Regions from separate parts of the Pseudomonas sp. DP-17 genome, predicted to be linked through region 2. Evidence: predicted binding sites of a transcription regulator. Region 2 holds the regulator's gene; the other holds the start of a gene.
The links. Region 2 encodes sigma-54, which starts transcription at its own class of promoters, with help from an activator protein. Its sites were predicted from a motif close to ANTGGCATNNANNTTGCTNT; they were not measured.
Positions count from the first base shown of each region.

Region 1: the regulator sigma-54 is predicted to act here: its motif matches at 9,902-9,921, upstream of glnK (P-II family nitrogen regulator).

Region 1 covers NZ_JAKSXG010000013.1:239,305-254,102, forward strand. The annotation lists gene MJ122_RS21355 (class I adenylate cyclase) at 1-946, shown strand, start outside; gene rnk (nucleoside diphosphate kinase regulator) at 995-1,399, opposite strand; gene MJ122_RS21365 (DUF1289 domain-containing protein) at 1,583-1,789, opposite strand; gene cyaY (iron donor protein CyaY) at 1,767-2,102, opposite strand; gene MJ122_RS21375 (AraC family transcriptional regulator) at 2,099-3,160, opposite strand; gene MJ122_RS21380 (lipoprotein) at 3,313-3,453, shown strand; partial or broken gene MJ122_RS21385 (diaminopimelate decarboxylase) at 3,465-3,776, shown strand; gene dapF (diaminopimelate epimerase) at 3,790-4,620, shown strand; gene MJ122_RS21395 (DUF484 family protein) at 4,632-5,333, shown strand; gene xerC (tyrosine recombinase XerC) at 5,368-6,273, shown strand; gene MJ122_RS21405 (HAD family hydrolase) at 6,270-6,971, shown strand; gene sutA (transcriptional regulator SutA) at 7,057-7,389, opposite strand; gene MJ122_RS21415 (secondary thiamine-phosphate synthase enzyme YjbQ) at 7,468-7,893, opposite strand; gene MJ122_RS21420 (ammonium transporter) at 7,999-9,333, opposite strand; gene glnK (P-II family nitrogen regulator) at 9,375-9,713, opposite strand; gene MJ122_RS21430 (acyltransferase family protein) at 10,200-12,242, shown strand; gene MJ122_RS21435 (accessory factor UbiK family protein) at 12,266-12,532, shown strand; gene MJ122_RS21440 (YifB family Mg chelatase-like AAA ATPase) at 12,570-14,060, shown strand; gene MJ122_RS21445 (RidA family protein) at 14,057-14,545, opposite strand; gene MJ122_RS21450 (DUF1127 domain-containing protein) at 14,575-14,798, opposite strand, start outside.
Region 2 covers NZ_JAKSXG010000016.1:75,485-90,282, forward strand. The annotation lists gene hisD (histidinol dehydrogenase) at 1-1,273, opposite strand, end outside; gene hisG (ATP phosphoribosyltransferase) at 1,449-2,084, opposite strand; gene murA (UDP-N-acetylglucosamine 1-carboxyvinyltransferase) at 2,099-3,367, opposite strand; gene MJ122_RS25605 (BolA family protein) at 3,387-3,626, opposite strand; gene MJ122_RS25610 (STAS domain-containing protein) at 3,736-4,044, opposite strand; gene MJ122_RS25615 (ABC transporter substrate-binding protein) at 4,041-4,688, opposite strand; gene mlaD (outer membrane lipid asymmetry maintenance protein MlaD) at 4,700-5,173, opposite strand; gene mlaE (lipid asymmetry maintenance ABC transporter permease subunit MlaE) at 5,173-5,970, opposite strand; gene MJ122_RS25630 (ATP-binding cassette domain-containing protein) at 5,970-6,779, opposite strand; gene MJ122_RS25635 (KpsF/GutQ family sugar-phosphate isomerase) at 7,018-7,992, shown strand; gene MJ122_RS25640 (HAD family hydrolase) at 7,993-8,517, shown strand; gene lptC (LPS export ABC transporter periplasmic protein LptC) at 8,523-9,098, shown strand; gene lptA (lipopolysaccharide transport periplasmic protein LptA) at 9,085-9,621, shown strand; gene lptB (LPS export ABC transporter ATP-binding protein) at 9,621-10,346, shown strand; gene MJ122_RS25660 (RNA polymerase factor sigma-54) at 10,601-12,103, shown strand; gene raiA (ribosome-associated translation inhibitor RaiA) at 12,182-12,490, shown strand; gene ptsN (PTS IIA-like nitrogen regulatory protein PtsN) at 12,500-12,967, shown strand; gene rapZ (RNase adapter RapZ) at 12,970-13,827, shown strand; gene MJ122_RS25680 (HPr family phosphocarrier protein) at 13,862-14,134, shown strand; gene pmbA (metalloprotease PmbA) at 14,354-14,798, opposite strand, start outside.

The sequences.
Region 1 (14,798 bases), on a different contig from region 2:
GCTCGACTGCCTGCGCGATTTCCTCAATACGCTGCCTACCGACGCTCCGCCACCGCGCCTGCTGGTGCGCTGCTTCTGCCGCAACCGTGCCACGGCCATCGCCCAGCGCGTGGAAGACCTGTTCCGCGATGCCCACGGCCAGCTTGCCAGCGGCAAGGGCGGGCGCTATCTGCTGCAGGTGCGCCAGCATTTCCACCTGCTGCACCTGGTGCCCGGCAGCGTCAGTCACCGGGTGATCGAAGGCTTGCCGGCGCTGGTCGAGCACCTGGGCGACACCCAGGACGACAGCGGCTTCCTGCAACTGGACCGGCACGCGCTGGAGGGCGACGACCTCGCCATGATCCTGCCGCTGGGCCGGGCCAACACTGTGCAGGTGTTCTACCGCCTGGATGAAGGCAGCGCGGAAATCACCATCCTCGATGAGCGCAACGCCCTCTGGCGGCGCCGCCAGGAATACGACACGGAGGAGGGCCTGCTGCTGCCGCTGCAACGCTTCCTGCAATCGGTACAGTACCGCCGCAACGCCGTGATACCGCTACTGGAAGCCCAGGGACCGGTGGGCGCCGACATTCTCTTCTACGAGGTGGTGACCGAAGGTCACCAGCGCGCACAGCGCATCGAGCGACGCAATACGCCGCAGCCGCTGGAAGCCATGCCGTTCTACAACGTTCAGGCCATCGTCGAGCCGGGCGAAGGCCAGCGCGCGCGCACCACGCTGTTCTGCAACCACCGCGAGTTCTCGGAGCTGGAATTCGGCAGCGAGCTGTTCCAGGCCGTGGCCCGGCATATTCTCGACCGCCGGCGCGGGCAGGAGCGCTATCCCTGCTACATCACCGACCTGGACCTGTCGGCCATGCGCGAAGGCGGGGAGCTGCAGACGGTGCATTTCCTGCGCTACAAGCAGAGCCTGGAGCAGGCTCTGAACCGGGCGCTGGCCGAGGCCTGAGCGGCTGCGGCGGGCGCCCGGGGAGGGACGCTCTCGTCAGGCGAGAACTCAGCGATCGAAATCGCCGGCCGCTTCGGGCTGGTATTCCACTTCCAGCAGGGTCAGCTTCAGCGTCTTGCCGCTGGGTGCCGGCCAATCGATGCTCTGGCCGGTGGTCAGGCCCAGCAGCGCGGTGCCCACCGGGGCGAGGATCGAGACCTTGCCCTCGCCCTTCACGTCAGCCGGGTAGACCAGGGTCAGGTGGTACTCCTTGCCGCTCCCCTCTTCGCGGCAACGCACGGTGGAGTTCATCGTGACCACGCCCGGCGGAATCTCGTCGTGGCCGACCACCGTGGCGCGGGCCAGCTCGGCCTCCAGCGCCTCGGCCGCGGGACCGTACTCATCCAGGCTGTCGAGCAGGCGCTCCAGACGTTGCAGGTCGAGTCGAGTAACGGTGATGGGTGTCGTGGTCATGATGGTTGGCAGTCTCCTTACAGGAGAGCCCCGGACGCTCACGCGTTCGGGGCCCTGGGTGTTCTGGCAGTAAAGACGTTCGCCAGGCGAACGCGCAACGAAATCCAAAAAAAGAAAAACCCCGCCCAAGGCGGGGTTTTCCCGGACACTAACACAGCACAGAAAATAAGCAACACCGACCAGTCACCACTTCGGCCGCCGGTTGTTTCGGCGCTTTTCGCAGTCCGCCAGGATCGCCAGGCGTCGCTCGCCATCAGCCTCGTTCCACTCCAGGATTTCGCCCAGGGCGCGCCCGCAGCCGACACAGATATCCGCGTCGTCCAGGCAACAGCGCCGGCAGCAGGGCGAGGCGACGCTCGCCTGCGGCTCAGATGCCGGGGAAGTCGACATCCTCGCCTGCCTGCTCCAGCGTGGCGCGGTTGAGCAGCGCGCCCAGCGGCTCGCGGGTGCTGTCGCTGATCCACAGCGAGCCGGATTCGTCGTAGTCGAAGTGGAAGCCGCCGGAGCGCGCCGCCACCCACAGCTGGCGCAGCGCCGGCTGGCGGCTGAGGATCAGCTGGGTGCCATTCTCGAAGCGCACGGTCAGCACGCCGCTGGAATTCTCCAGGTCCACGTCCAGGTCGCTGTCGTCGAAGGCGTCCTCCACCGTTACCTGTACGGCATCCACCAAGTCATGGAAGCGGGCCTCGCTCAAAGTGCTCATGCATCGTCCTCGGGATCAGTCAAAGGCATCAGTTTACGCCGGTATTGGCCCAGACTCTGCCCCGTCCAGCGCCGGAATGCGCGGGCGAGCGAGCCGGCTTCGCTGAAGCCCAGCAGGTAGGCGAGGTCGGCGCTGTCCAGTGCCGGGTCGCGCAGGTAGTGCAGCACCAGTTGCTGGCGGGTTTCGTCCACCAAACGGCTGAACGACAGGCCGCTGTCGCGCAGGCGCCGCTGCAGGGTGCGCGGGCTCAGCGCCAACGTCTGTGACAGACGCTCCAGGTCTGCGCCCTGCTCCGGCAACTGGCGCGCCAGCTCCAGGCGCGCGCGGTCGAGCACGCTGTCGCCCTTGTTGATCTCCACCAGCAGGCGTTCCGCGTAGGCATCCAGGGTGCGCCGCACCTGGGCATCGGCCTGGCCGAGTGGCAGCGCCAACAGGCGCTTGGGGAAAATCAGGGCATTGTCCGGCTGATCGAAGAGCACCGGGCAGCGGAAAATGCGCTCATGCTCGCTGACATCCGCCGGGGCGCTGTGCCTGAAACGCACCTCGAACGGGGCCTCGTCCACGCCGCTGACCCAGTGGCCGAAGCTGACCCAGCCGGCCAGGGTTTCCTCGCTCATCTGCCGCTGCTGTTGCGGCAGCAGCGGCTCCCAGCTGTGCCTGACCAGCGGCTCGCCCCCCCCGCGTGGCGGCTCGTCGGCCAGCTCGACACGGCCCAGGTTGCCCACCAGCGAGGCGTAGCGCGCCTGGCGGTGCAGGGCGTCGGAAAGGGTCGCGCAGCTCATGATCAGGTAGCCGAGCACACCGTAGTAGCCGGGGCGCACCGCTTCGCCAAGATGCAGGCCGAGGTTGTCGTCGCCGCTCAGGAGCACGCCGGCGCCAACCAGCTCCAGATAGGCGCTGGCGGCGATGCGCTGGTCGCGCTGGGCGAGGATCGACGGCTCCAGGTGCACCGTCGCCAGCAGCTGTGCCGGCTTCACGCCCTGGCGCTGCAGGTGCTCCACGAGGCCCTGCAGGTAGGCCACCGACACCGAGCTGGGCAGGGGATCGCGATAGTCCATCAGGCATTCCATTTTTGCCCGCCATCATAGGGCCACCGGCCCCTTCGGCGCGAGCCGCAAGCCCCGCCGGGCGGGAGTCCGCTCGAATAGGCAAGCCGGCGGGGGGTCGGTATACTCCGGTGCAATTGACGCTTTACTACAAGGATTCCGCCATGAAGCGACTGCTGCTTCCCTTCGTCGCGATCGCCCTGCTGACCGCCGCCATCGCTGGCTGCGGTCAGAAAGGCCCGCTGTACCTGCCGGACGACGAAAAGGCCAAGAACGAACACAGCAAGGACCGCTACGGTCTCTGAGGGCGTTTCCCATGGACGCCTTCGCCGTCCGCGACGGGCAACCGTTCGCGGCAGACGTGTCGTCGCCGGCGTTCGCCGAGCGCGTCGACAAGCCGATTCGGCAAGCCGGCAGCCTCCAGGCCCGGCTCCGCAATTCCGTACGGCAAGAAGGTGACCTGCTGGCCGTCCGTTCGGTCGGCGCCTATGGTTTCGTCATGAATTCCAACGACAACACCCGGGGCCGCGCCGCCGAGGTGCTGGCAAACAGCTCGGCGGCGCATTCGCTGCGTCGCCACGCAACACGACCAGAGCTGTTCGCCGGCGAAAGCCTGCTGCCGGACTGAGGCCGAGACGACGATGCTTCTGCGCTTTACCAAGATGCATGGGCTGGGCAATGACTTCATGGTCCTGGACCTGGTCAGCCAGCACGCCCATGTGCAACCGCGCCACGTGAAACAATGGGGCGACCGCAATTTCGGGGTCGGTTTCGATCAACTGCTGATCGTCGAGCCGCCGAGCACCCCGGACGCCGACTTCCGCTACCGCATCTTCAACTGCGACGGCACCGAGGTCGAACAGTGCGGCAACGGTGCGCGCTGCTTCGCCCGCTTCGTGGTGGACAAGCGCCTGACCGCGAAGAAGACCATCCGCGTGGAGACCAAGGGCGGCATGATCGAGCTGACCATCACCAACGATGGCCAGGTCACCGTCGACATGGGTCCGCCGCGCCTGCTGCCCGAGCAGGTGCCGTTCCAGGCCAGCGCCGAAGCGCTGAGCTACCCCATCGAAGTGGACGGCCAGCAGTACGAACTGGCAGCGATCTCCATGGGCAACCCACACGGCGTGCTGCGCGTGGATGACGTGGACAGCGCCCCGGTGCGCACCCTGGGGCCGAAACTCGAGATCCACGAGAGCTTCCCGCAGAAGGCCAACATCGGCTTCCTGCAGATCGTCAATCCGCACCAGGCGCGCCTGCGCGTCTGGGAACGCGGCGCCGGCGAGACGCTGGCCTGCGGCACGGGCGCCTGCGCCGCCGCGGTCGCCGGCATCCGCCAGGGCTGGCTGCAATCGCCCGTACAGATCGACCTTCCCGGCGGACGGTTGTCCATCGAGTGGGCAGGACCGGGTCAGCCCGTTATGATGACCGGGCCCGCCGTGCGGGTGTTCGAAGGCCAGGTACGTCTATAACCGGGACGCTTATGACCGATACTCCGCAGGACCCCACCGTTACGCTCGAAGCCGAACAGGTCGCCGACTATCTTCGCCGGCACCCTGAATTCTTCGTCGACCATGACGAGCTGATCCCGGAGATGCGCATTCCGCACCAGCCGGGCGATGCCGTGTCGCTGGTGGAACGCCAGGTCCGCCTGCTGCGCGAGCGCAACATCGAGATGCGCCATCGGCTCTCGCAGCTGATGGATGTTGCCCGCGACAACGACCGCCTGTTCGACAAGACCCGCCGCCTGGTGCTCGACCTGCTCGACGCCACCAGCCTGGAGGAGATCGTCAGCACGGTGGAAGACAGCCTGCGCCACGAGTTCCTCGTGCCCTACGTCAGCCTGATCCTGTTCAGCGACAACAACCTGCCGGTCGGCCGCTCGGTGAGCAGCGCCGAGGCGCACCAGGCGATTGGCGGCCTGCTGTCGGGCGGCAAGACCGTCTGCGGCGTGCTGCGCCCCCACGAGCTGGCCTTCCTGTTCTGCGAAAGCGAACGCGAGCAGGTCGGTTCCGCCGCCGTGGTGCCGCTGACCTTCCAGGGCCTGCACGGCGTGCTGGCGATCGGCAGCCCCGACCCGCAACACTACAAGAGCTCGCTGGGCACCCTGTTCCTGGGCTACGTCGCCGAAGTCCTCGCGCGGACCCTGCCGCGCTTCTCCACGCCACTGCGCTCGGTACGCTGATCCCGCCGGGCCTTCACCGCTGGGAGCTGATCGCTTGTCGCTCAAAGCCGATCTGGATGCCTACCTGGAACACCTGCACAGCGAGCGCCAGGTGTCCGTCCATACCCTCGATGGTTATCGCCGCGACCTGTTGCGGCTCGCCGCGCTCTGCGAAAAGTCCTCGCTGAACGAATGGCCCGCGCTGCAGGTGCGCGACCTGCGGATGTTCGTCGCCCGCCTGCACCAGCAGGGTCTCGCCAGCCGCAGCCTGGCGCGCCTGTTGTCAGCCACCAGAGGGCTGTACCAATACCTGATCCGTGAAGGGCGCTGCCGCCACAACCCCGCCGACGGCCTGGCCGCGCCCAAAGGCGCACGCAAGCTGCCACGCACATTGGATACCGACCGCACAGCGCAACTGCTCGACGGCGGCGTCGAGGACGACTTCATCGCCCGCCGCGACCAGGCGCTGCTTGAGCTGTTTTATTCCTCGGGCCTGCGCCTGTCCGAACTGGTCGGCCTCGATCTGGAATGGCTGGATCTCAAGGATGGGCTGGTGCGCGTGCATGGCAAGGGCAACAAGGTGCGCGAGTTGCCGGTCGGCCGCGCCGCACGGCAGGCCATCGAGAACTGGCTGCCGCTGCGCGCCCTCGCCTCGCCCCAGGACAACGCCGTGTTCATCGGCCGCAGCGGCAAGCGCCTGACACCCCGAGCCATCCAGCTGCGCGTGCGCGAAGCCGGCGTGCGCGAGCTGGGCCAGCACCTGCATCCGCACATGCTGCGGCACTCCTTCGCCAGCCATATGCTGGAGTCGTCCCAGGACCTGCGCGCGGTACAGGAACTGCTCGGCCACGCCGACATCGCCACCACGCAGATCTACACCCACCTGGATTTCCAGCACCTCGCCACGGTCTATGACCAGGCGCACCCGCGGGCACGCCGTAAACCCGGAGCAGAAGAATGAGTATCCGTCTGGTCACCTTCGACCTCGATGACACGCTGTGGGACGTCGCCCCGGTGATGAACAGCGCGGAGGCCACCCTGCGCGACTGGCTGGCGGTGAATGCCAAGCAGCTGGGCCCGGTGCCCATCGAACACCTGTGGGCGATCCGTTCGCGACTGATGGAGCAGGACCCGATGCTCAAGCATCGCCTCAGCGAACTGCGCCGACGCATCCTGTTCCACGCCCTGCTCGACGCGGGTTATCCACAGGCCGAGGCCAGTGAACTGGCCGAGGCCGGGTTCCAGACCTTCCTCCATGCGCGGCACCAGGTGGCGCTGTTCCCCGAGGTGCACCCGACACTGGAGCAACTGGCCAACCGCTTCATCCTCGGCGTGCTCACCAACGGCAACGCCGACGTGCGCCGCCTGGGGCTGGCCGACTACTTCCAGTTCGCCCTGTGCGCAGAAGAGCTCGGCGTCGGCAAACCCGATCCGCACCCGTTCCAGGAAGCGCTCAAGCGCGGCGGCGTGCGACCCGAGGAAGGCGTGCATATCGGCGACCACCCCAGCGATGACATTGCCGGCGCGCGCCGCGCCGGCATGCAGGCGATCTGGTTCAACCCGGCGCGCAAGGAATGGGACGGCGAAGAGGCGCCCAGCGCGATCATCCACAATCTTTCCGAGCTGCCGGGCGTCCTGGCCAAACTGCAAGGCTCCTGATCGTTGCAGGGCCGCAACCAGCGGACATGAAAAAGCCCCGCCGCTCCGTTGGGAGCGGCGGGGCTTTTTGCTGTCGCGTCAGATATCAGATAGGGCGGCTGCCGTATTTGCTATCCGGCTTCTTGGGCGGGTCGGCCACGACGTTCGGCTCGATCTCCTGCACCTTGCCGCCGCGATTGAGGAACTCCTCCATCGCACGGGCCAGCGCGTCACGATCCTTCTGCTTGGCCTCGACCGAGGGCAGTTCCTCTTCTTCCGCAGCGGCCTTGGCTTTCTTGCCACCGCCCTTGGAAGCAGGGGCTTCATCCCCGTCGCCGCTGTCGGCGTCGACTTCGCTGTCGTCAGCTGCGGCGAGCTCCTCGCCGTCATCCTCGTCAGCGCCGTCCAGTTCGTCCTGTTCCAGTTCTTCGTCGCTCATTATTCAACCTCTGTGGTGCTGCAAAGCACGTTAGTTATAGCCCAGCTGCGCGCTTTGACGAACGCAGCCGGAAAAAATTCATACAAGCTCGCCTTGCCAGGTCGCCATGATCTTTCGCGGCCCGCCGTGGTCGCGGTGCTCGCCCAGATAGATACCTTGCCAGGTGCCCATTGCCAAGCCTCCTTCCTGTATCGGCAGCGTCAGCTGACAGCCCAGCAGGCTCGCCTTGAAATGCGCCGGAAGGTCGTCCGGACCTTCGTAATCATGTTCATAGCCGCTCTCGCCCTGGGGCACCAGGCGATTGAAGAATCGCTCGAAATCGCGGCGCACCGAGGGGTCGGCATTTTCATTCACCGTCAGCGAGGCGGAGGTGTGCTGCAACAGCAGGTGCAGCAGGCCCACCCGACATTTCGACAGCTCCGGCAGCGCGGCCAGTATCTCGTCGGTGACCAGGTGAAAGCCCCGCGGACGAGGGCGCAGGGTGATGGATTTCTGCTGCCACATGGCGGGCCTCCTCCGTCAGCTACGGTGATGCGCGCGCATTCTAGCGTGATGAACGAAAAAACAAAGGGCGCCCGAGGGCGCCCTTCGTCGAACTTGCGCGAACCCTTACAGGTTGTAGCCGCGTTCGTTGTGCAGGGAGAGGTCCAGACCCACGGTTTCCTCTTCCTCGGTGACGCGCAGACCCATGACCAGGTCCAGGACCTTGAGAATCACGAAGCTGACGATACCGGTGTAGACGATGGTGAAGGCCACGCCCTTGAACTGGGTGAACAGTTGGGCGCCGATGTCGGTCACGGTGCCGAAGCCGCCCAGGGCCGGTGCGGCGAACACACCGGTGAGCAGGGCGCCGACGATACCGCCGACAGCGTGCACACCGAAGGCATCCAGGGAGTCGTCGTAGCCGACGGCGCGCTTGAGGCTGGTGGCGGCGAAGAAGCAGATCACGCCGGCAGCCAGGCCGATCACGATGGCCCCCATCGGGCCGCAGGTACCGGCAGCCGGGGTGATGGCCACCAGACCGGCAACCACACCCGAAGCGATGCCCAGGGCACTCGGCTTACCGTGGGTGATCCACTCGGCGAACATCCAGCCCAGGGCAGCAGCGGCGGTGGCGATCTGGGTGACCAGCATGGCCATGCCGGCAGTGCCGTTGGCGGCAGCAGCGGAACCGGCGTTGAAGCCGAACCAGCCTACCCACAGCAATGCAGCGCCGATCAGGGTGTAGCCCAGGTTGTGCGGAGCCATGGCAGCGGTCGGGTAGCCTTTGCGCTTGCCCAGCACGATGCACGCCACCAGGCCAGCGATACCGGCGTTGATGTGCACCACGGTGCCGCCAGCGAAGTCCAGCACGCCCCAGTCCCACAGCAGGCCGCCGTCACCGCTCCAGACCATGTGGGCGATCGGTGCGTAGACCAGGGTGAACCAGAGTGCGGTGAAGATCAGCATGGCCGAGAACTTCATGCGCTCGGCGAAGGCACCGACGATCAGGGCCGGGGTGATGATCGCGAAGGTCATCTGGAACATCACAAAGACGCTCTCAGGGAACAGCGCGGCGGCGGAAGTCAGGCCGCTGGTGGTCAGGCCGCTGAGGAAGGCCTTGTCCAGGCCGCCGACGAAGGAAGCGAAGTTGACCACACCCTTTTCCATGCCGACGGTATCGAAGGCCAGGCTGTAGCCGTAAACGACCCAGAGGATGCTGATCAGCGCGGTGATCGCGAAGCACTGCATCATGATCGACAGGACGTTCTTGGCGCGCACCATGCCGCCGTAGAACAGGGCAAGGCCGGGGATGGTCATCAGCAGCACCAGGGCGCTGGAAATCAGCATCCAGGCGGTGTCGCCGCTGTTCAGGACGGGGGCTGCAGCCTCGTCGGCCAAGGCCAGACCGGGCATTGCGAGGGGCAATAGGGCGCCTAGCCCTGCGTATTTGCGCAGAGTCATTGTTGTTTCTCCTGGGGCGTGGGGTTCGGTGTGGGCTTGGCTTAGATCGCGTCGGTGCCGGTTTCGCCGGTACGGATACGAATGGCCTGTTCCAGATTTACGACAAAGATCTTGCCGTCACCGATCTTCCCGGTGTTGGCGGCCTTGGTGATGGCTTCGATAACACGATCCAGCTGGTCATCGGCAATGGCGACGTCGATCTTCACCTTCGGCAGGAAATCGACAACGTATTCCGCGCCACGGTACAGCTCGGTGTGACCCTTCTGCCGGCCGAAGCCTTTGACTTCGGTCACAGTGATGCCCTGCACGCCGATCTCGGACAGCGACTCACGAACGTCGTCCAGCTTGAACGGCTTGATGATGGCTGTGACTAGCTTCATGTAACTCTCTCCCGTGTTTTGGTGGACCCGCCCCAGGAAGAACGAACCCGGAGACAAGTCTAAGCGCAGTGTCTGGCTTTTGTAATGCGCCGGCCGCCCTACCTCAGCACTCCGACTGCCTTGATCGAAGCGATCCACCGCCTCTCCTGCCGCACCGGAACTGCATCGGTGCACGCCATATGTGCCCCAAAGCATGAAGCTTGCCAGTTCGTGATAATGCCCATGACATCAGGCACTTGGCGCAAAATCGGGGTTTCTGGCGAATCGCCAGCGCCGCTTCCGCGCACCGAAAGCGCGCACGCCGGGCGGGCACACTGCTCAAAAAGCGTGCAACCCTGCTCGAAACGACCACAATCACCCTTCCATCCCGTCGGGCTTTTCCGAATCAGCATCGGATAGGGCTAACTAGCACGACCACGCGTTGTGGCGCCTTGCTCATCTCTTTATGTTCTCGCGCTTTCAGGAAACTCAGCTTCCGATTGCGCAATGAAACAGCCCGAATCCCCCACAGCACCGCCCCTGTTCCGAAACGACATCAATGGCCTGCGCGCCCTGGCGGTGTCCGCCGTGGTGCTCTTTCACTTCGGAATAGGCGGACTGCAGGGCGGCTTTTCGGGGGTCGATGTCTTCTTCGTGCTGTCCGGCTTCCTGATGTCGAGCATCATCGTCGAAGGCCTGCAGCAGGGCCGCTTCTCCATACTCTCTTTCTATTGGGCACGGGCGCGGCGAATCTGGCCCGCGCTGATTGTGGTCTGCGCGGGCGTGCTGGTAGCCGGCTGGATACTGCTCATACCCGAGGACTACGAGAAGCTCGGGCGCCACGCCCGGCAATCGCTGTTCTTCCTCTCGAACAAGACCTACCTGAAGGAATCCGGCTATTTCGATGCCTCGGTCCACAGCAAATGGCTGCTGCACACCTGGTCGCTGTCGGTGGAATGGCAGTTCTACCTTCTGCTGCCATTGCTACTGACGGCCGTCTGGAAACTGAAACCGAACCGCCGCGTCCTGCTCGCCGCTCACGGACTGCTGTTCGCCGCCTCCTTCGTCACCTGCCTGCTGATGGCTCGCACTAAGTCGAACGAGGCGTTCTATCTGTTGCAGAGTCGCGCCTGGGAACTACTCCTGGGGGGCCTCTGCTACCTGATGGGCTCCTCGACCACCTTGCCGGAAATGGCGCGCCGAGCGTTGGAGGCTGGCGGCCTGCTACTGATCGTCGGTGCAGCCTTCCTGCTCGACAGCAGCATGATCTGGCCTGGCTATCTCACCTTGCTACCGACCCTGGGCACCGTCCTGGTGCTGCAGGCCCGGCGAAACGACGCCTACTGGAGCACCAACACGGTAATCCGCTGGCTGGGTGAGCGATCCTACTCAATCTACCTGTGGCACTGGCCGCTGGTGGCGTTGCTGCACCACTTTGGCGAGCAGGGCCGCACGGCCTGGACCGGCGCAGCCGTTGCACTCTCCCTTGCGCTCGGCGAACTGTCCTACCGCTTCGTCGAACAACCCGCCCGCCGCAGACTGCAGCGCTGGAAGCGTCGCTGGGCAGTGGTCAGCCTTCTCGCGCTGGTCGTGCTGGTCGGCACCGCTGCCAATCTGGTGGTCAGAAGCGAAGGTGTGCCCCAGCGCATGCCCAGGGACATCCTGACCATGCTGGAGAAAGCGCAGATGGAGACGCCCCGCAAGAAGGAATGCCTGGGCGCGGCAGCCGCCTGCGTCTACGGCGGTCCAGACATCCGTTTGCTGCTGATTGGCGACAGCCACGCAACGGCGGCAGTCAGTGGCGCGGTAAAGGCACTTCCGTCCCGGGAACAAGGTGTGTTCATCCTCGCGGGACCTGCCTGCCTGACAGTGACCGGCCTGCAGAACCGTGAACACCCCGCAACGGATAAGGACGATGGCTGCGTGAAGCTGCAGGCGCAGCTCCCCGGCACACTCGCAGGTCTGGATGCCAAGTTACCGCTGGTCATCATCAATCGGGCGTCCGTCTACCCACTCGGCTATAACCACGCGGACAACTCCGAAGAGGTCCATCCACTGTCCTACAAGACAGAACCCCATAAGACAGCCACGCCTGAATCGCTCCAGGAGTTCTCCGATGCATATGTAGAAAGCGTCTGCAACCTGGCCAGGACTCGCCCCGTCTACCTGATGCGCCCGGTGCCGGAGTTACTGGTAACGGTGCCGACTATCCTGGCCCGGAGGATGCTTCGCGGTGACCATAGCGACGTGACCTTGACGCGCGAGGCCTATCGCAAGCGCCATGCCTTCATCTGGCAGGTCCAGGACCGTGCCCACGAACAATGCGGTGTCGGCATTCTCGACCCACTGCCCTACCTGTGCGACGAGCGGCAGTGCTACGGCAGCAGGGACGGAAAGGCGCTGTACACCGACGACAATCACCTGAATCGGGACGGCAGCGCCCTGCTGGCGCCGATGTTCGCCAAGGTGGTCGGTCCTGCCGAGCAAGCGGCCCAGACCACGGAGCGTCATCCCGGTGAGGAGGCACCTCATGCTAGACTCCGGCCCTGATTCATAGTCGGAACCCACGAACCATGCTGCCACCCAAAGCCTTCCTCGATGCCATCAGCCAACAAGCCGGACGCCTGTTCGGTGGCGAATCGCCCCTGCCGAAGGCCGAGCTGGAAGCCCAGTTCAAGGTTCTGATGCAGAGCGCCTTCAGCAAGCTCGACCTGGTCAGCCGCGACGAGTTCGACAGCCAGATGGTGGTACTCGCTCGGACCCGCGTCCGCCTCGAGGCACTGGAAGCCAAGGTCGCGGAACTGGAATGCAAACTGTCGCCGCCCGCCGACCCTCAGTAACCTTCCCTGTGGGCGGCACGGGATCCAGGAGTGATCCATGTCCCTCGCCATCGTCCATAGCCGCGCCCAGGTCGGCGTGGAAGCGCCCGGCGTCACCGTCGAGGCGCACCTCGCCAACGGCCTGCCGTCACTGACCCTGGTCGGCCTGCCCGAAGGCGCGGTGAAGGAAAGCAAGGACCGCGTCCGCAGTGCCCTGCTCAATGCCGGCTTCGACTTTCCCAACCGACGCATCACGCTCAACCTCGCCCCGGCGGACCTGCCGAAGGACGGCGGGCGCTTCGATCTGGCCATCGCCCTGGGCATCCTCGCTGCCAGCGGCCAACTGGCCGATGCTGCCGGGCTCGAGGAGCTGGAATGCCTGGGCGAACTGGCGCTCTCCGGAACGCTGCGGCCGGTACCCGGTGTGTTGCCAGCCGCCCTGGCCGCTCGCGCCGCCGGGCGCGCGCTGGTGGTACCGAAGGAAAACGCCGAGGAAGCCAGCCTCGCCAGTGGCCTGACCGTCTACGCCGTCGGCCACCTGCTGGAGCTGGCCGCGCACTTCAGCGGCCAGGAGCGCCTGCGTCCCTACGAGGCGAATGGCTTGATGCGGGTGACGCCGCCCTACCCCGACCTGTCGGAAGTCCAGGGCCAGGCGGCCGCCAAGCGCGCCCTGCTGGTCGCCGCCGCCGGCGCGCACAACCTGTTGTTCAGCGGCCCTCCCGGAACTGGCAAGACACTGCTCGCCAGCCGCCTGCCCGGCCTGATGCCGCCGCTGGACGAAGACGAGGCGCTACAGGTCGCGGCCATCCACTCAGTCGCCGGGCGCGGGCCGCTGACCCACTGGCCGCAGCGCCCTTTCCGCCAGCCACACCACACTGCGTCCGCGCCGGCACTGGTCGGAGGTGGCAGCCGCCCGCAGCCAGGGGAAATCACCCTGGCACATGAGGGCGTGCTGTTCCTCGATGAACTGCCGGAGTTCGACAGGAAGGTATTGGAGGTGCTGCGCGAGCCCCTCGAAGGCGGCGAAATCGTCATCGCCCGCGCCAATGGCCGCGTCCGCTTCCCGGCGCGCTTCCAGCTGGTGGCGGCGATGAACCCCTGCCCCTGCGGCTATCTTGGCGACCCCAGTGGTCGTTGCCGTTGCTCGCCGGAGCAGGTCCAGCGCTACCGGGCCAAGCTCTCCGGGCCGCTGCTGGACCGCATCGACCTGCACCTGACCGTCAGCCGCGAGAGCACCAGCCTCGCCCCCAGCGGCCCGAGCACCAGCAGCGCTGAGCTGGCCGCGCAGGTCGCCGCCGCGCGCCAGCGTCAACTCGCCCGGCAAGGTTGCGCGAACGCCTACCTCACCCTGAAAAAGATGCACCAATATTGTGCATTAAGCTCGGAAGACCAGGCATGGCTGGAAAAGGCCGGCGAGCGCCTGAACCTGTCACTTCGCGCGCTGCACCGGATTCTCAAGGTGGCGCGCACCCTCGCCGACCTGCAGCAGGCGGACGGCATCGGCCGTCCGCATCTGGCCGAAGCGCTGCAGTACCGCGCGGGGCACTAGTTCGGCAGGTCCTCTGCGACGGCGAGGAGATTCAGCTCGACCGTGGCATTCTTCGGCAACTGGTAGACGCCAACCGAAGTGCGTGTGTGCACGCCTGCCGCACCCAGCACCTCATACAGCACCGCCGAAGCGCCGTCGGCCACCTCGCTCTGCTGCGTGAAGTGCTCCGCCGACTGCACGAAGACATTGAGCTGGAGCACCTTGCGCACACGGTCAAGATCGCCCAGCGCCTGACGCAGCAGCGCCAGCGCCCGCATCACGCAGAGCTCGGCAGCCCGCCGGGCGTCGGTCAGCGACACCTCGCTGCCCGCGCGGCCGGTGACGACGACCTCATCACCCACCCGTGGAATCTGCCCACTGAGGTGCACCTGGTTGCCTTCGATGAGGAAAGGCACGTAGTTGCCGCCAATCTTCATTTCACCGCTGAAGTCGTAGCCAAGTTCAGCGGCGACCCGTTCAAACGCTGCAGTGCGCGTCTCGCTCATGGGAACTCCCCTGAAGTAACCGTTGCTGATCAGCAGCGCCAGAACGGTCGCATCGCTTCCAGCTTCGCCTGCTCGCGGCTGATGCCGATGTCGCGCAGTTGCACGTCGGACAGTTCCAGCAGTTGCTTGCGGGTGCGCACGCGGCGCCAGAACTGTTGCCAGCGACTCTCCTGCGGGCCGCACGAGGCCATTCGGGCGCCGGGGATTTCCAGCAATTCCTGTTGGTAAAGGGTCAGCCGCACATCGCTCAGGC
Region 2 (14,798 bases):
CGGTCAGCGACTCGCCACGGGCCAGGATCGAAGCGGTCTTGCCCAGCTCGGAAGCGCCCGGCGCGGAGCAGAAGATGATCGAGGAACGCTTCTGGAAGTCATACACGCCCAGCGGCGAGGAGAAGCGCGCGGTGCCGGAAGTCGGCAGCACGTGGTTCGGGCCAGCGCAGTAGTCGCCCAGCGCCTCGGCGGTGTAGCGGCCCATGAAGATGGCGCCGGCGTGGCGGATCTTCGGCAGCCAGCTTTCCGGGTCGGCCACGGACAGTTCCAGGTGTTCCGGGGCGATGCGGTTGGCCACCTGGCAGGCCTGCTCCTCGTCGGCGACCAGAATCAGCGCCCCCCGGTTGGTCAGCGAGGTGCGAATGATCTCGGCACGCTCCATGGTCGGCAGCAGCTTCTCGATGCTGGCGGCGACCTTGTCGAGGAATTCGGCGTTCGGGCTGACCAGGATGGCCTGGGCATCTTCGTCGTGCTCGGCCTGGGAGAACAGGTCCATGGCGATCCAGTCCGGATCGGTACCGCCGTCGCAGACCACGAGGATTTCCGAGGGGCCGGCGATCATGTCGATGCCGACCTGGCCGAACACGTGGCGCTTGGCGGTGGCGACGTAGATGTTGCCCGGGCCGACGATCTTGTCCACCTGCGGCACGCTCTCGGTGCCGTAGGCCAGCGCGGCCACGGCCTGGGCGCCACCGATGGTGAAGACGCGGTCGACACCGGCGATGCAGGCAGCGGCGAGGACGATCTCGTTGATCTCGCCGCGCGGAGTCGGCACCACCATCACCACTTCCGCAACGCCGGCGACCTTGGCCGGAATGGCATTCATCAGTACGGATGACGGGTAGGACGCCTTGCCACCGGGCACGTACAGGCCGGCGCGATCCAGCGGGGTGACCTGCTGGCCGAGCACGGTGCCGTCGGCTTCGGTATAGCGCCAGGAGTCCTGCTTCTGCTTCTCGTGGTAGCTGCGCACGCGTTCGGCAGCCGTTTCCAGCGCCTCTCGCTGGGCCGGAGTGATGCGGGTCAGGGCCAGCTCCAGGCGCTCGCGCGGCAGGATCAGGTCAGCCATGGTCTTGGCGTCGACGCCGTCGAAGCGCTGGGTGAACTCCACCACGGCAGCGTCTCCGCGGCTGCGCACGTCGGCGATGATGTCCAGTACGCGCTGGTTCACTGCATCGTCGGACACGCTTTCCCAGGAGAGCAGATGGTCCAGATGACGCGCGAAGTCCGGATCGGCGGCGTTGAGTCGACGGAGTGCGAAGGGTGCGGTCATAGCTGGCCTCTTTAATTGGCATGATCTCGGGCGCCGCAAGACTATCAAGCCTTCCGTGCGGGCACCCGAGAAAATTTGGCTATGACACGGATAGGGCCGAAAAGCTGCTCCTGCATTTTCGGCATTCCCGCCATCCATGGCGGTCACGGGCGCAGCCAGACGGCCGCGCTAGGAATTACGTCCGGTGTCGAGACTCCACCGCTTCGCGCAGGGTGTCGATCAGTGCCTGGATGCGAGCATGCTGCATCTTCATCGAGGCCTTGTTCACCACCAGACGCGAGCTGATGTGCGCGATCAGCTCCTGGGGCTCCAGGCCATTCGCACGCAGGGTATTACCGGTGTCGACCACGTCGATGATCTTGTCGGCGAGGCCGACCAGCGGTGCCAGCTCCATGGAGCCGTACAGCTTGATCACGTCGACCTGGCGGCCCTGCTCGGCGTAGTAGCGCTTGGCGACGTTGACGAACTTGGTGGCCACGCGCAGGCGGCCCTTGGGCTCCGGCGCGCCGACCGCACCGGCGGTCATCAGTTTGCAGTTGGCAATCTTCAGGTCCAGCGGCTCGTAGAGGCCCTGGCCACCGTACTCCATGAGCACGTCCTTGCCCGCCACGCCGAGGTCGGCGGCACCGTGCTCGACATAGGTCGGCACATCGGTGGCGCGCACGATCAGCAGACGTACGTCATCGAGGGTGGTGGGGATGATCAGCTTGCGGCTCTTGTCCGGATTCTCAGTCGGCACGATGCCCGCCGCTGCGAGCAGCGGCAGGGTGTCGTCGAGGATGCGGCCCTTGGACAGGGCAATCGTCAGCATGGTCTGGCGCAGCCCTAGCCCGGCACGCGGCGAATCTTCGCCCCGAGCAGTTGCAGTTTCTCTTCGATGCACTCGTAGCCACGGTCGATGTGGTAGATGCGGTCGATCAGGGTGTCGCCATCGGCTACCAGGGCGGCGATCACCAGGCTGGCGGAAGCACGCAGGTCGGTCGCCATGACGGGGGCGCCCTTGAGCAGCGGAACGCCGGTGACGATGGCGGTATTGCCTTCGACCAGGATCTGCGCGCCCATGCGGTTCATTTCGTAGACGTGCATGAAGCGGTTCTCGAACACGGTCTCGATGACCGCGCCGGTGCCTTCGGCAATGGCATTCAGGGAGATGAACTGCGCCTGCATGTCGGTCGGGAATGCCGGGTACGGCGCAGTGCGGATGTTCACCGCCTTAGGCCGGTTGCCCTTCATGTCCAGCTCGATCCAGTTGCTGCCGGTGGTGATGTGCGCGCCGGCTTCGACCAGCTTGGCCAGCACGGCCTCGAGGATGGTCGGGTCGGTATCCTTGAGCTTGACGCGACCACCGGTGGCTGCAGCGGCGACCAGATAGGTGCCGGTCTCGATGCGGTCGGGCATGACGCTGTACTTGGCACCGCCACCCAGGCTCTTCACACCGTTGATCACGATGGTGTCGGTGCCGGCGCCCTGCACGTCACCGCCCATGGCGTTGATGAAGTTGGCCAGGTCGACGACCTCGGGCTCGCGCGCGGCGTTTTCCAGCACGGAGCGGCCATTGGCCAGGGCGGCGGCCATCATGATGTTCTCGGTACCGGTCACGGACACGGTATCGAAGAAGAAGTGCGCGCCCTTCAGGCCGCCGGCCGGGGCCTTGGCCTTGATGTAACCGCCTTCGACGGTAATCTCTGCGCCCATGGCCTCGAGGCCGCGGATGTGCAGGTCCACCGGACGCGAGCCGATGGCGCAGCCGCCGGGCAACGCGACTTCGGCTTCACCGAAGCGGGCGACCATCGGGCCGAGCACCAGGATCGACGCACGCATGGTCTTCACCAGCTCGTACGGTGCCACCAGGGTCTTGATGGTGCTGGCATCGACTTCGACATTGAGCTTCTCGTCGATGATCGGCTGCACGCCCATGCGGCCGAACAGTTCGATCATGGTGGTGATGTCGTGCAGGTGCGGCAGGTTGCAGACGGTCACCGGGGTGTCCGCCAGCAGGGTCGCGGCGAGGATCGGCAGCGCCGAGTTCTTCGCGCCGGAGATGCGGATCTCGCCATCGAGACGAGTGCCGCCGGTAATGATCAGTTTATCCATTGCTATTTTCCCCGTGGGCTCAGGAACGCTCGGCCCAGGCGGCGCGGCTGAAGAATTTCATGGTGACGGCATGGATGGCCCCGGAGGCGATCCACTCGTTCAGGTGGGCATAGATCTGTTGCTGGCGCTTGACCGGGCTCAGGCCGGCGAGCTCGTCGCTGATCAGGTTCAGCTGGAAATTGCAGCCTTCGCCTTCCACTTCGATCTGGGTACCTGGGAGTTTCGATTCCAGGAAGTTTTTGACTTCTACGGCCTGCATGCTCAACCTCGTTCGGCGCCCTACGCGCGCGGGTCGGCCATGATACAAAAAAGCCCCCCGCCTGCGAACCCCGGCGGGGAAGTCGCGGACGGAGGGCCTTTTCACTGTTTCAATGCTGTAACGGCAGAATCTCCAGAAGCTCGCCAACCTTGGCGATTTCCTGCATGTCCTTGGGCATGCCGGAGACTTGCAGCGTCTTGCCGGCCTTGCGTGCATCACGGATATAGGACAGCAGCAGCGACAATCCGACGCTACTGGAATGTTCCACCTCCGAGCAATCCAGGCGCAGAGCGCTCGCCTTGCTGGCAGCGATCAGCTGGGCGCCCTGCTGGCGCAGCGCGGGGCCGGTGCTGTAATCCAGCACGCCGGCGAGGGCCAGTTCGCCCTCGGCGCGCTCCGTGATGCTGCCCTGGGTCATTCTGCGCCGCCTTCCGGCTGGCCCTTGGCAGCGTCCTTGGCCTTGGCGACCACCTGGCCCCAACCGGCAATGGTGGCTTCCAGGTCATTGCGGTTCTTCTGCATGGAATCGGCGAACTGGTCACGGAACAGCTTGCCGATGTTGATGCCGTTGATGATCACGTTACGCAGGCGCCAGGTGCCGCCCTGGTTGACCATGGTGTACTGCACCGGATAGATGGCGCCGCTGCCGCCCACCACTTCCATGTTCACCGAAGCACGGTCCTGATCCTGCTTGCCGGTGTTCAGCACGCGGATGTCCTGGTTGTCGTACTCCAGCAGCGCATTGCCGTAGAACTGGAACAGGCTGTTCTTGAAGGTTTCCTCGAAGCGCTTGATCTGCTCCGGCGAAGCCTGGCGGGAATACTTGACGGTCATCACGCCCTTGGCGATGCCCTCGGAATCCACCACCGGGCCCAGGATGCGGTTCAGCGTGTCGTAGAACGCCTGGGGATTGGCCTTGTAGCTGGCCTTGTTGGTTTTCAGGTCCGTCAGCAGGTTATCGACGGTCTGCTGCACGACCTGCTGTGCGGTCTGCTCGGCCTGGGCGAACAGCGGGAGGATCGCGAGCAGGACCAGGAAGCCACGGCGCAAGGTTTTCAACATGGAGTGAGTCCTCATTTCTTCGAGTCGTCTTTGTTGACCGAATTCAGCAGGAACTTGCCGATCAGGTCTTCCAGCACGAGTGCCGACTGGGTGTCCTTGATGGTATCGCCATCCTTGAGCAGCTCTTCATCACCACCGACGCTGATGCCGATGTATTTTTCGCCGAGCAGGCCAGCGGTCAGGATGGAGGCGGTGGAGTCGTCCGGCAGGTTGTTGACGCCGCGGTTGATCTCCATGGTCACACGACCACGATAGCTGTCGTGATCCAGGTCCACCGCAGTGACCTTGCCGATGGTGACGCCCGCCATGGTGACTTTGCCACGCACGGTGACACCGGCGATATTGTCGAAATAGGCGTACAGCTTGTAGGTATCGCCCGAATTGCCGATGGTCAGTCCGCTGACACGCAGGGCCAGCAGCAGCAGGGCCAGCAGGCCGGCCAGAATGAACAGGCCTACACCGATTTCCAGGGTGCGGGTTTGCATCAGAAGTCTCCAAACATCAAGGCGGTCAGGATGAAGTCCAGCCCCAGCACGGCCAGGGAGGCATACACAACGGTACGGGTGGTGGCGCGGCTGATCCCCTCGGAGGTGGGTTCGCAGTCATAACCCTGGAACACGGCGATCCAGGTCACGACGAAGGCAAACACCACGCTCTTGATCACGCCATTGAGAATGTCCTTGGTGAACTGCACGCTGTTCTGCATGTTCGACCAGTACGAACCGTCATACACACCCAGCCAGTCCACGGCGACCAGGGCTCCGCCCCAGATACCGACGACACTGAAGATAGCTGCCAGCAGCGGCATTGAGATGAAGCCGGCCCACAGGCGCGGTGCAATGATGTACTTGAGCGGGTCGACGCCGATCATCTCCAGACTGGACAGTTGCTCGGTGGATTTCATGTTGCCGATCTCGGCTGTCAGCGCGGAACCCGCACGCCCGGCGAACAGCAGACCGGTCACCACCGGCCCCAGTTCACGCAGCAGCGTCAGCGCGACCATCTGGCCGACCGCCTGCTCGGAGCCGTAGCTCGCCAGGATGTTGTAGCCCTGCAGGGCCAGCACCATGCCGATGAACAGACCGGAGACCACAATGATCGCCAGGGACAGTACGCCCACCGAGTACAATTGCTTGACCAGCAACTGGAACGCGCCGCTGTGCACCCGACGGCCAAAGATCGCGTGGACCAGAAACAGCGTCGAACGGCCCAGCGACTCGAGGACATCGAGGCCAGCGCGCCCGAGCAGGCGAACGCGCTCGAGCGGTGAAGTCTTGCGCATCAACGTTCTCCCAGCAGGTCGGCGCGGTAATCGCGAGCAGGATAGTGGAACGGCACCGGACCATCCGGGATGCCCTTCATGAACTGGCGCACGCGCGGATCGTCGAGACCCTGCAGGTCGGCCGGCGTCCCATGGCCGAGCACACGGCCGTCACCGACGATATAGATGTAGTCGGCGATGCTCGCGGTCTCCGCCAGGTCGTGGGACACCACGATGCTGGTGATACCCAGCGCGTCGTTGAGCAGACGGATCAGGCGCACCAACACACCCATGGCGATCGGGTCCTGGCCCACGAAAGGCTCGTCGTACATCAGGATCTGCGGATCCAACGCGATGGCGCGGGCCAGCGCCACTCGGCGCTTCATGCCGCCGGACAGTTCGTCCGGCATCAGTTCCACCGCCCCACGCAGGCCCACGGCCTGCAGTTTCATCAGGACGATGTCGCGAATCATCTCCTCGGGCAGCTCGGTGTGCACCCGCAGCGGGAAGGCCACGTTCTCGAAGACGTCGAGATCGGTGAACAGCGCGCCGCTCTGGAACAGCACGCCGAATTGCTTGCGCATGTCGAACAGGTCGCTGCGGCCCAGCGTCGGAAGGTTCTGGCCGTTGACCCACACCTCTCCGCTCGCCGGCCTCAACTGGGCGGCGATCAGTCGCAACAGGGTGGTCTTGCCACACCCCGAGGGCCCCATGATCCCGGTGACCTTGCCGCGTGGAATGCGGATGTCCACGTTATCGAAAATCTTACGCGTGCCACGCTTGAAGCTCAGGCCCTTCAGCTCGACCGCGTATTGGTCATTGGTGCTCATAGAACTCCTTTCATCACGGCGCTGTCCGTTGCCCCGTCTGTCACACGGCAGGAACACGGCGCGGCAGGCCGAACGGCCGCGAACTATAACACCGCGCGAAGCCCCGCCCCAAGGGCTGCTAAGCCGCCGTTAAGGGACAGTTCAGCAAAATGCACTCAACATTGAGATGCCAGTGATGAAGCCTTTGCCGCTTTCCCGTTATAATCTCGCACTTCATTTTGCCCCGCGCCTTTCGAACATGAGCCAGAAACACGATTTCATCCAGTCGGCACAACGCACTATCCGCCTCGAGCGTGACTCGGTGGACGCGCTGCTGCCGCGTATCGGCGCCGATTTTTCCCTGGCCTGCGAGCTCCTGCTGAACTGCGTGGGCCGTGTCGTCGTGGTCGGGATGGGCAAGTCCGGGCATATTGCCCGCAAGATCGCCGCCACCCTGGCCAGCACCGGCACACCGGCCTTCTTCGTGCACCCGGCCGAAGCCAGCCATGGCGACATGGGCATGATCACCAAGGACGACGTCGTCCTCGCCCTGTCCAACTCCGGCTCGACCGCGGAAATCATCACCCTGCTGCCGCTGATCAAGCGCCTGGGCATCACCCTGATCAGCATGACCGGCAACGCCGAATCGCCGCTGGCCAAGGCCGCGGCGGTCAACCTGGATGCCAGCGTCGAGCACGAGGCCTGCTCGCTGAACCTGGCGCCGACCTCCTCCACCACGGTTTCCCTGGTGATCGGCGACGCCCTCGCCATCGCCCTGCTGGAAGCTCGCGGCTTCACCGCCGAAGACTTCGCTTTCTCGCATCCGGGCGGCGCGCTGGGCCGTCGATTGTTGCTGAAAGTGGAAAACATCATGCACGTGGGTGAAGCATTGCCACAGGTTTCTCCCGGCACATCGCTCAGTGGCGCCCTGCTGGAAATGACCCGAAAGGGCCTGGGCATGACCATCGTACTGGGCGAAGACGGCCGGCTGGCCGGGGTCTTCACCGACGGCGACCTGCGCCGCACCCTGGACAAGGGCCTGGACGTGCGCCAGGTGACCATCGACCAGGTGATGACCGTGCACGGCAAGACCGCCCGCCCGGACATGCTCGCCGCCGAAGCCCTGAAGATCATGGACGACCACAAGATCAATGTGCTGGTGGTGGTCGACGACAAGGATCATCCGGTCGGCGTGCTGCATGTCCACGACCTGACCCGCGCGGGAGTCATCTGAATGACGGCCGACCTGCTGCAACGCGCCAAAGCGGTCCGCCTGGCGGTTTTCGATGTCGACGGCGTACTCACCGACGGCAAGCTCTACTTCCTGCCTGATGGTGGCGAGTTCAAGACCTTCAATACCCTGGACGGCCACGGCATCAAGATGCTCATGGCCTCCGGCGTGCGCACCGCGATCATTACCGGCCGCTCGAGCCCGGTGGTCGAGCGCCGGGCGAAGAACCTGGGTATCGACCACCTGTTCCAGGGTCGCGAGGACAAGCTGGTCGCCCTCGACGAGTTGCTTACCGAACTGGGTCTAGGCTATGAAGAAGTCGCCTACCTGGGCGACGACCTGCCCGACCTGCCGGCCATCCGCCGCGCAGGTCTGGGCATGGCGGTCGCCAGCGCTGATGCCTTCGTGCGCCAGCATGCCGACGGCGTGACCCAGGCCCGTGGCGGCGAAGGCGCCGCCCGTGAATTCTGCGAATTGATCCTGCGCGCCCAGGGCAACCTCGAAGCCGCCCAGAACGCGTATCTCTAGAGCCGATGATGCCCAAGACACTCCAACAGAAGCTGTTGCTCGCCCTGATCGCCATCCTGCTGATCGCGCTGGGCTATTACTGGAACGTGCGCCTGGACTTCAACGAGCGGCAACTCAAGTCGCAGACCAGCGACGCCATCGATTTCTATGTGGTGAACGCCAAGAGCGTTCAGTACCGCGTCGACGGTTCCCTCGCCTACGAGATGACCGCCGACAAACTCGAACACCTGAAAGCAACCGACGTGACCCTGGTCACCACGCCTGATCTCTTCTTCCACCGGGAGAACGAGCCGCAGCCGTGGCATGTCCAGAGCGTTCGCGCCGAAGTGGCCCCCGAAGGCAAGCAGGTCGAGCTGATCGACGACGTGCGCGTTGCGCGCACCGACGCTCAGCAACGTACGCTCCTGCTCAACACCTCGCGCATGACGGTGTTCCCAGACAAGGACTATGCGCAGACTGACCAGCCCGTGAAAATCACCGAGCCCAACGGTGTAACCACGGCAGTTGGCATGAAAGCGTATCTGAAAGACAGCCGGATGCTCCTGCTGTCCAACGTAAGAGGTCAGCATGAGGCTCGTTAACACCCTCCCCCTTCTTTTCAGCCTCGCCGCCGCCATCGGCAGCTCTGCCGCCTGGGCCCTTCCCACCGACCGGGAACAGCCGATCCGCGTCCAGGCCGACAGCGCCGAACTGGATGACAAGCAGGGCGTGGCCGTGTATCGCGGCGACGTGGTGGTGACCCAGGGCAGCATGAAGCTGACTGGCAACACCGTTACGCTCAAGCAGAACAAGGACGGCGAGATCGAGGTCGTCACCTCGGTCGGCAAGCCCGCCTACTTCGAACAGAAGCCGGCGCCCGACAAGCAGATCACCCAGGCCTACGGCCTGACGATCCAGTATTTCGTCTCGCAGAACCGCGTCGTGCTGATCGACCAGGCCAAGGTGATCCAGGAAGGCAACACCTTCGAAGGCGAGAAGATCGTCTATGACACCCAGCGCCAGATCGTCAACGCAGGCCGTGCCACCGGCTCCCAGGTGACCACGCCGCGGCCGCGTATCGACATGGTCATCCAGCCCAAGAAAAAGCAGGATCAAGCGCAGTAATGGCTACGCTAACCGCCCAGCACCTCGCCAAGAGCTACAAGAGCCGGCAAGTCGTCCGCGATGTCAGCATGAACATCGAAAGCGGACAGATCGTCGGCCTGCTCGGCCCCAACGGAGCGGGCAAGACCACCTGCTTCTACATGATCGTCGGGCTGGTTCGCGCCGATCAGGGCGTCGTGCGCATCGACGAGCAGGACGTCACCCACCTGCCCATGCATGGCCGCGCGCGAGCCGGCATCGGCTATCTGCCGCAGGAAGCCTCGATCTTCCGCAAGCTGTCGGTGGCGGACAACATCGGCGCCATCCTCGAGACCCGCGCCGACCTTGATCGCGCCGGTCGCCAGGAAGCCCTGGAGGGCCTGCTCGAGGAGTTCCACATCCACCATATTCGCGACAACCTCGGCATGAGTCTGTCCGGTGGTGAGCGCCGCCGCGTGGAAATCGCCCGCGCCCTCGCCAGTTCGCCGAAATTCATCCTGCTGGACGAGCCTTTCGCCGGCGTAGACCCGATCTCGGTGGGCGATATCAAGCAGATCATCCATCATCTCAAGGCCAAGGGCATCGGTGTCCTGATCACCGACCACAACGTCCGGGAGACCCTGGACATCTGCGAAACGGCGTACATCGTCAACGACGGTCAGCTGATCGCCGAAGGCAGCGCCGAGAGCATCCTCGCCAACGACCTGGTGAAGGAAGTCTATCTGGGCCACGAGTTCCGCCTGTAAGGCCCTGGACCGCGCCCTGCCTGGGCGCGGCAGCCATCACTTTCGTCCACGCGTGGCGCGGCTTGTGGGCCGCTCCGCGGCCTGGCCGGCTGCCTGCCTTTCCCTGCCGCAACCGGGTTGTAACGAAAGGTCGACAGCCCCTAGGCAAAGCGTCCAAACTCAGGCATATAATTTGCTTCCTCGCGGCGCCCCGGCGTCCGTAGTCGTGGATATGGCGCGTTTTGCGCCAGCGAACAAGGTGCCTAGTTCCAGCCATGAAACCATCGCTAGTCCTCAAGATGGGCCAGCAGCTGACGATGACTCCGCAGCTGCAACAGGCCATCCGACTGCTCCAGCTCTCGACGCTGGACCTCCAACAGGAAATCCAGGAAGCCCTGGAGTCCAACCCCATGCTGGAGCGCCAGGAAGAAGGCGAGGATTACGACAACAGCGACCCCATGGCCGACGGCGCCGAGTCGGGCGCCAACGGCAGCGCCAGCAGCTCCCAGGACAACTTCCAGGAAAGCACCACGCCCAACGCCGACAGCCTCGACGAAGACCAGTGGGCCGAACGCATCCCCAACGAGCTGCCGGTCGACACCGCCTGGGAAGACATCTACCAGACCAGCGCCAGCAGCCTGCCCAGCAATGATGATGACGAGTGGGACTTCACTGCCCGCACCACCGCTGGCGAAAGCCTGCAGAGCCATCTCCTGTGGCAGCTCAACCTGGCGCCCATGTCCGATACGGACCGCCTGATCGCCCTGAGCATCATCGACGGCATCAACGATGACGGCTACCTCGACGAATCCCTCGAAGACATTCTCGCCTCCATCGACCCGGAACTGGGCGTGGAGATGGATGAAGTGGAAGTCGTGCTGCGTCGAGTGCAGCAGCTTGAACCTGCCGGCGTCGGTGCGCGCAACCTGCGCGAATGCCTGCTGCTGCAACTGCGCCAGATGCCGACCAAGACCTGCCTGCTCGCCGAGGCCATCCGTCTGGTCAGCGACCACCTGGACCTGCTCGGCAGCCGCGACTACAGCCAGCTGATGCGCCGAATGAAGCTCAAGGAAGACGAGCTGCGCGAGACCATCGAACTGATCCAGTCGCTGCATCCGCGCCCCGGCTCGCAGATCGAATCCGGCGAAGCCGAATACGTCGTACCGGATGTCATCGTGCGCAAGCACAACGACCGCTGGCTGGTGGAGCTGAACCAGGAAGCAATGCCGCGCCTGCGCGTAAATTCTCAGTACGCAGGCCTGGTACGTCGCGCCGATTCCAGTGCCGACAACACCTTCATGCGCAACCAGTTGCAGGAGGCGCGCTGGTTCATCAAGAGCCTGCAAAGTCGCAACGAGACGCTGATGAAAGTGGCGACCCAGATCGTCGAGCACCAGCGCGGCTTCCTCGAATACGGCGAAGAGGCGATGAAACCGCTGGTCCTGCACGACATCGCCGAGGCGGTGGGCATGCACGAGTCGACCATCTCCCGCGTCACCACGCAGAAATTCATGCATACCCCGCGTGGCATCTTCGAGCTGAAATACTTCTTCTCCAGCCACGTCAGCACCTCCGAGGGCGGTGAGTGCTCGTCCACTGCGATCCGCGCCATCATCAAGAAACTGGTCGCGGCGGAAAGTCCGAAAAAGCCATTGAGTGACAGCAAGATCGCTGGTTTACTGGAGGCACAGGGCATTCAAGTGGCACGTCGTACCGTCGCCAAGTACCGGGAGTCCCTAGGAATCTCTCCCTCGAGCGAGCGCAAGCGGCTGGTGTGACGTTGATCCACGCCAAGGTGTTCCGGCGGCAGGCCCCATAACCTGCCACTTACACACGGGCAACAAGGAGAAAGCGGTATGCAAGTCAACATCAGTGGACATCAACTGGATGTGACCGACGCCCTGCGCGACTATGTCGGCGAGAAACTCGGCCGACTGGAGCGCCACTTCGACAAGATCACCAATGTTCAGGTCATCATGGAGGTCGAGAAGCTGAAGCAGAAAATTGAAGCCACCCTCCACATCGCCGGGGGCGAAGTGGTGGCCTGCGCCGAACATGAAGACATGTACGCGGCCATCGACCTGCTCACCGACAAGCTCGACCGCCAACTGATCAAGCACAAGGAAAAATACCTCGAGCGCCAGCAAGGTGTTGGTGTTCGTTAACCCCTCTCTATGATCCGACTTGAGCAAATCCTGACCCCCGGCCGTTCCCTCGTGAACGTGCCGGGCGGCAGCAAGAAACGTGTCCTCGAACAAATCGCCAACCTGGTGGCTCGCGAGCTGCCGGGTTTCGATTCCCAAGACATCTTCGACAGCTTGGTGGCCCGGGAACGCCTGGGCTCCACCGGCTTCGGCAATGGCATCGCCATTCCGCACTGCCGCCTCACAGGCTGCCAATCGCCCATCAGCGCCATCCTGCACCTTGACCATCCGGTAGACTTCGACGCCCTCGACGGCGCGCCAGTCGACCTGGTGTTCGTGCTGCTGGTGCCCGAAGCTGCCACCGAAGAGCACCTTGAACTGCTGCGGCAGATCGCTTCCATGCTCGACCGCGCCGACGTCCGCGACCGCCTGCGTCACGCCGCCAACGGCGAGGACCTGTACCGGATCGTCGTGGACTTCCAGAACAACGGGCACTGATCATGCGCCTGATCATCATCAGTGGCAGATCCGGCTCGGGCAAGAGCACCGCGCTCAACGTGCTCGAGGACAATGGCTTCTACTGCATCGACAACCTGCCGGCCAGCCTTCTCCCGGACCTGGCCCAGCGCGCACTGCTGCACACCGAGCTGCTGCACCCACAGGTCGCCGTCTCCATCGACGCGCGCAACCTGCCCAGCCAGCTGCAGCGCTTCCCTGAACTACTGCAGGAAGCCCGCGACAAGCACATCCAGTGCGACGTGCTGTACCTCGATGCCGATGATGAGACGCTGCTCAAACGCTTCTCCGAGACTCGCCGCCGCCACCCGCTGACCACCGACAGCCGCTCGCTGGCGGAGGCCATCGCCGACGAATCGCACCTGCTGGCGCCGATAGCCGACCTGGCCGATCTCAAGCTCAACACCACCAACCTGAACCTCTACCAGCTGCGCGACGTACTCAAGCTGCGCCTGCTGAACAAGCCCGAACTGGGCACCGCCTTCCTGGTCGAATCGTTCGGGTTCAAGCGCGGCATGCCGGTGGACGCCGACCTTGTGTTCGACGTGCGCTGCCTGCCAAACCCCTACTGGAAGCCCGAACTGCGCGAGCACACCGGGCTGGAGCCGGAGGTGCAGGAGTACCTGGCGGCGCAGCCCGACGTCGAGGAGATGTACCAGGATATCCTCGGCTACCTGAACAAATGGCTGCCGCGCTTCGCCGCGAGCAACCGGGCCTACGTGACCATCGCCATCGGTTGCACCGGTGGCCAGCACCGTTCGACCTACCTGGCCGAGCGGATCGGTCAAGCCCTCAAGGAAAGCCTCACCAACGTGCAGATTCGCCACCGCGACCTGAGCTAAGCAGCGACAGACAACAAAAGGACAGCCCCTCGCGATGCCCGCCCTCGAAGTCACCATCATCAACAAACTTGGCCTGCACGCCCGTGCGGCAGCCAAATTCGTCGGCGTTGCAGGGCGTTTCCCCTGTCAGGTTCGTGTGGGTCGCAACCCCGAGAGCACGGTGGACGGCAAGAGCATCATGGCCGTGATGATGCTGGCCGCCGGCAAGGGCACCAACCTGCACCTCGCCGCCGAAGGCGAACAGGAAGACGAAGCGCTCCAGGCACTGGTCGACCTGATCAACAACTATTTCGACGAAGGCGAGTAACGCGCCGGCCCCTCAGCCCGGCTGCCACTCCCCCTCATCAGACAGAAGGCACCGATCTGCCCCGGCGCGGCCTGCGCCGCACATTAGCGTCGTTGCGACTCCGCAGTAACCCTGGAAACTACCCCATAGAGCATCGCGCTCGCCTCGCGTCCAGCAGCGCGCTGCCCAACGAAACGGAGCGAGAAGGGAGCCGCGGCCAATGCCGACCGCGGCGGCGGATCAGTTGCCGGCGACCATCATCTTTTCGATGAGCACGGAGCCGGTATGCAGGTTGCCGCGGTACTCCACATCGTTACCAATGGCGACGATATTGCGGAACAGATCGCGCAGGTTGGCAGCAATGGTGACTTCCTGTACCGGGAACTGGATTTCGCCGTTCTCCACCCAATAGCCGCCTGCGCCACGGGAATAGTCTCCGGTCACCAGGTTGACGCCCTGCCCCATCAGCTCGGTAACCAACAGACCACGGCCCATTCGACGGATCAGGGCTGCCTGGTCTTCGTCGCCATGGCTGACGAACAGATTGTGTACGCCGCCGGAGTTGGCTGTGCTGGGCATGCCCAGCTTGCGCCCGGAGTACGTACCCAGCACATAGGAGACCAGCTCACCGCCTTCGACGAAGGGCTTGGCATAGGTGGCCAGGCCGTCGTTGTCGAACGAGGCG